2 regions of the Bradyrhizobium sp. Bra64 genome follow, and region 1 is predicted to be linked to the other one. Evidence: riboswitches for the same ligand, from Rfam matches in the RefSeq annotation. Region 1 holds a riboswitch; the other holds the start of a gene.
The links. Region 1 has a riboswitch for S-adenosylmethionine ahead of NR187_RS19285 (homoserine O-acetyltransferase). Riboswitches for the same ligand answer to the same signal wherever they lie in the genome.
Positions count from the first base shown of each region.

Region 2: it holds a riboswitch for S-adenosylmethionine, as region 1 does, so the genes downstream of both, NR187_RS34670 (O-succinylhomoserine sulfhydrylase) here and NR187_RS19285 (homoserine O-acetyltransferase) in region 1, are expected to answer to the same signal.

Region 1 covers NZ_JALJRD010000006.1:108,757-110,943, forward strand. The annotation lists gene metW (methionine biosynthesis protein MetW) at 1-68, opposite strand, end outside; gene NR187_RS19285 (homoserine O-acetyltransferase) at 71-1,273, opposite strand; SAM riboswitch at 1,364-1,443, opposite strand; gene NR187_RS19290 (chorismate mutase) at 1,659-2,187, shown strand, end outside.
Region 2 covers NZ_JALJRD010000026.1:44,189-46,375, forward strand. The annotation lists gene NR187_RS34665 (2'-deoxycytidine 5'-triphosphate deaminase) at 1-809, opposite strand, end outside; SAM riboswitch at 905-984, shown strand; gene NR187_RS34670 (O-succinylhomoserine sulfhydrylase) at 1,052-2,187, shown strand, end outside.

The sequences.
Region 1 (2,187 bases):
TCGGCGCGAAAATCACCGGGCTGCCCGGTCGCAACGCCGCCCAGCGGCAGCACCTCCTGTACGGACATCGCTAGCCGTCCTTGTCCTTGAGCCCGCGCGCCTTGCCCGCCGATTGCAGGAAGGCGCGGGAGATGTCGAAGAATTCGGGCACGTCGAGCAGGAAGGCGTCGTGGCCGCGATCGGTCTCGATCTCGGCGAACGAGACCCGCGCGCTCGACGCATTCAGCGCGTGCACCAGCGCGCGCGATTCCGAGGTCGGGAACAGCCAGTCGCTGGTGAAGGAGACGACGCAGAAGCGGGTCTGGATGCCGGCGAACGCTTTTGCCAGCACGCCGCCATGGTCGGCGGCGATGTCGAAATAGTCCATCGCGCGGGTCAGGTAGAGATAGCTGTTGGCGTCGAAGCGCTCGACGAAGGACGAGCCCTGGTAGCGCAGATAGGATTCGACCTGGAAGTCGGCGTCGAACGAGAAGGTCGGCAACTCGCGGTCCTGCATGCGCCGTCCGAATTTGCGATGCAGCGCCGCGTCAGAGAGATAGGTGATGTGCGCGGCCATCCGCGCCACGGCGAGCCCGCGGTGCGGGTGGATGCCGTGATCGGCATAGCCGCCACTGTGCCAGTCGGGGTCGGCCATCACGGCCTGACGGCCAAGCTCGTGGAACGCGATGTTCTGCGCCGAGTGCCGCGTCGAGCAGGCGATCGCCAGCGCGGAGAACACGCGACCCGGATAGGCCGCGGTCCATTGCAGCACCTGCATGCCGCCCATCGAGCCGCCGACGACCGCGAACAGCGTGTCGATGCCGAGCCGGTCGATCAGCATCGCCTGCGCGCGCACCATGTCGGGGATGGTGATGACGGGGAAATCGAGGCCCCAAACCTTGCCGGTCGCCGGATTGATCGAAGCCGGACCGGTAGAGCCCATGCAGCCGCCGATCACGTTGGAGCAGATGATGAAGTAGTGTTGAGGATCAAGTGGTCGGCCCGGACCGACCAGGGTCTCCCACCAGCCGGGTTTGGCAGTGACCGGATGGACGTTGGCGACATGCTGGTCGCCGGTCAGCGCATGGCAGATCAGAACAGCGTTGGAGCGATCGGCGTTGAGCACGCCATAGGTCTGGTAGGCGATCTGGAACGGGCTGAGATCGACACCGCAATCGAGCCGCAGCGGCTGCTCGATACCGAACTGCGCGACCTGCGAGCTCGGATGATCGACCTCGTGCGACCGCTCGTCGGCAGTGATCGCGGGACTCGGAATTGACTGGACGCCAACCATCTGACCATCGACCTCGTTTGCGATCGTAGTGGCGACCGCATTGACATCAGGCCATGAAAAACCCGGCCTGAACGATAGGTTCGGCCGGGATCGAAAGGGTCCCCGGCCTGTTTAGCGAGTTTTTTAACGTGGCTGCAAGCCGGCCGGCTCAAATGACCACGGAACATGCAAAAGTTACCGTCCCGGGCGGTTTTCGTCAAGTCGCGGCCCGGATCGACCAAATTCGCCTCCGAAGCGACAGCCGAAAAGGCGCCAATTTCTCTTGCATTTCTCTTTGCTTTCGCCGTTCCGACTGCCTAATCAGGACATCGACCGCAGCGGTAACGGCTCGACCGATCCGCACTGGAAAGCCTCTCAACAACCCTCGCAACAGCCCTTGTCAGACATGTCCCAACGTCCGCCCGCGCCACCATCATTGCAGGAACTGCGCAAGGAGATCGACGCGATCGACGAGAGCATGCATCGCCTCTTGATGCAGCGCGGCGACATCATCGACCGCCTGATCCAGGTGAAGCAGACCCAGGAGGTCGGGTCGGCGTTCCGCCCGGCGCGCGAGGCCGCCATGATGCGCGACCTCGTCCAGCGTCATCGCGGCATCCTGCCGCTCGACACGGTCGAAAGCATCTGGCGCGTGATCATCTCGACGTTCACCTATGTGCAGGCGCCGTTCTCAGTGCATGCCGACATCTCGGTGAGCGAGCCGGCGATGCGCGATTCGGCGCGATTCCATTTTGGTTTTACGGTGCCTTACGTCGCGCATTTCAGCGCGCAGGCGGCGGTCGAGGCTGTGGCGAAATCCAAGGGCGACCTGGCGCTGGTCTCGGCGACATCGAGCCGCACGCCGTGGTGGCTGTCGCTTGAACAAGCCGGTGCGCCCAAAATCATCGCGCGCTTGCCCTTCGTCGAGCGCGCCG
Region 2 (2,187 bases), on a different contig from region 1:
TTAGACGCGAGAATGTAGAATTCGCCGGGATCGAGGATCAGGCTGCCGTCGGGACGCGCCGACATCGGCTCCCAGAAATCCTCCACCGCGTAGCCCGCGCGGCGGTCGACATCGACCACGCCGGTGTGGCGCTTGGCGCGGTAGCCGACGAAGCCGCTTCCCTTCTCGCCGGCGAGATCGACGGAGACGGCGACGCCGCCTGAGAGATCGGCATCGTCGATGTCGACGAGACGCTCGGCGGCATGCAGCGCATCGAGCTCGTCGGCATTGAGGATGGCGTCACCGGTGCGGAAGCGTACCTGCGACAGCCGCGAGCCCTCGCGCACCAGCACCGGGAACGTCTTCGGGCTGATCTCGGCATAGAGCGGGCCGTGATAGCCGGCGCCGATCATGTCGAAGCGGCGGGTGCCGTCGGCGATGACGCGGGTGAAGACATCGAGCCGCCCGGTCGAGCTTTTCGGGTTCGCCGCCGCAACGATCTCCGGTGGCAGCGCGAGGCTCTCGAGCAGCGGCACGATGTAGACGCAGTTGGTCTCCAGCACCGCGCCGTCGGCGAGGCTGAATTCGTGCAGCTTCAACTCGTCGATGCGCTCGGCGACGGTGGCGCCGGGACCGGGCAGGAAGCTCGCGCGCACCCGATAGGCGATGTCGCCAAGCCGCAGGTCGAGGCTCGCCGGCTGGATCTGGCTTTCGACGAAGTCGTAGGCGGGCAGGATGAGCCCTGCCTCCGCCATCGCCGCGATCATGCGGTCGGGCAGGATACCATTGGCGTCGGCGGCGATCGTGAAACTCAACCGGGGGCCCCTCATCCGGGTCAAACACATCCCGACATGCGGGAAATACAAGCGTTTTACGGCTATCCGATGGACGTCTTGACGGAAAGAGCATTGCGGAATATGAGCATGACTTATCCCGTGGTGATTTGAGCCGGCCGGCTTGCAGCCACGTTAAATAAGTCGCTAAACAGGCCGGGGACCTCTGTGATCCCGGCCCGTGGTTTTATCCAGGCCGGTTTTTTTGTGACCATTTCGGTGGTCACGCAGGAGGTCCTATGTCGAAGTCACCGGCGCCCACCGCGCAATATCGTCCCGAAACCCGTCTGGTCCATTCCGGCACCCTGCGCTCGCAATTCGGCGAGACGTCGGAGGCCCTGTTCCTGACCCAGGGCTACGTCTACAACAGCGCCGAGGAGTGCGAGGCGCGGTTCAAGGGCGAAGACCCCGGCTTCATCTATTCGCGCTATTCCAATCCGACCATCGCGATGTTCGAGCGCCGCATGATCGAGCTCGAAGGCGCCGAGGCGGCACGGTCGGCCGCGACCGGCATGGCGGCGGTGACGACCGCGATCCTGGCGCCGCTGAAAGCCGGCGATCACGTCGTGGCCTCGCGCGCACTGTTCGGCTCCTGCCTCTACGTCATTCAGGACCTGTTGCCGCGCTACGGCATCGAGACCACGCTGGTCGATGGTCTCGATCTCGACCAATGGCAGCGCGCGCTGAAGCCGAACACCAAGACATTCTTCCTCGAGAGTCCGACCAATCCGACGCTCGACGTGCTCGACATTCCAGGGATCGCCGAGATCGCGCACAAGGGCGGCGCGCGGCTCGTCGTCGACAACGTGTTCGCAACCCCGATCTGGCAGAGCCCGCTCGCGCTCGGTGCCGACGTCGTGGTCTATTCCGCGACCAAGCACATCGACGGCCAGGGCCGGTGTCTGGGCGGCATCATCCTGTCGTCGGAAGCGTTCATCGCCGAGCACATCCACAATTTCATGCGCCAGACCGGCCCTTCGATCTCGCCATTCAATGCCTGGGTCCTGCTCAAGGGCCTGGAGACGCTGGCCGTGCGCGTGCGCGCGCAAACCGACACGGCAGCGCGCGTGGCCGAGGCGCTGGCGGACCACCCGAAGATTTCGCGGCTGGTCTTTCCCGGCCGCGCCGATCATCCGCAGGCGGCGCTGGTGAAGAAGCAGATGCGCGGCGGCTCGACGCTGGTCGGCTTCGAGGTCAAGGGCGGCAAGGCGGCGGCGTTCCGCGTACTCAACGAGCTGAAGCTTGCCAAGATCTCGAACAATCTCGGCGACGCCAAGAGCCTCGTCACGCACCCGGCGACGACGACGCATCAGCGCTTGAAGCCGGAGGATCGCGCCGCGCTCGGCATCAGCGAGGGGTTCATCCGCTTCTCGGC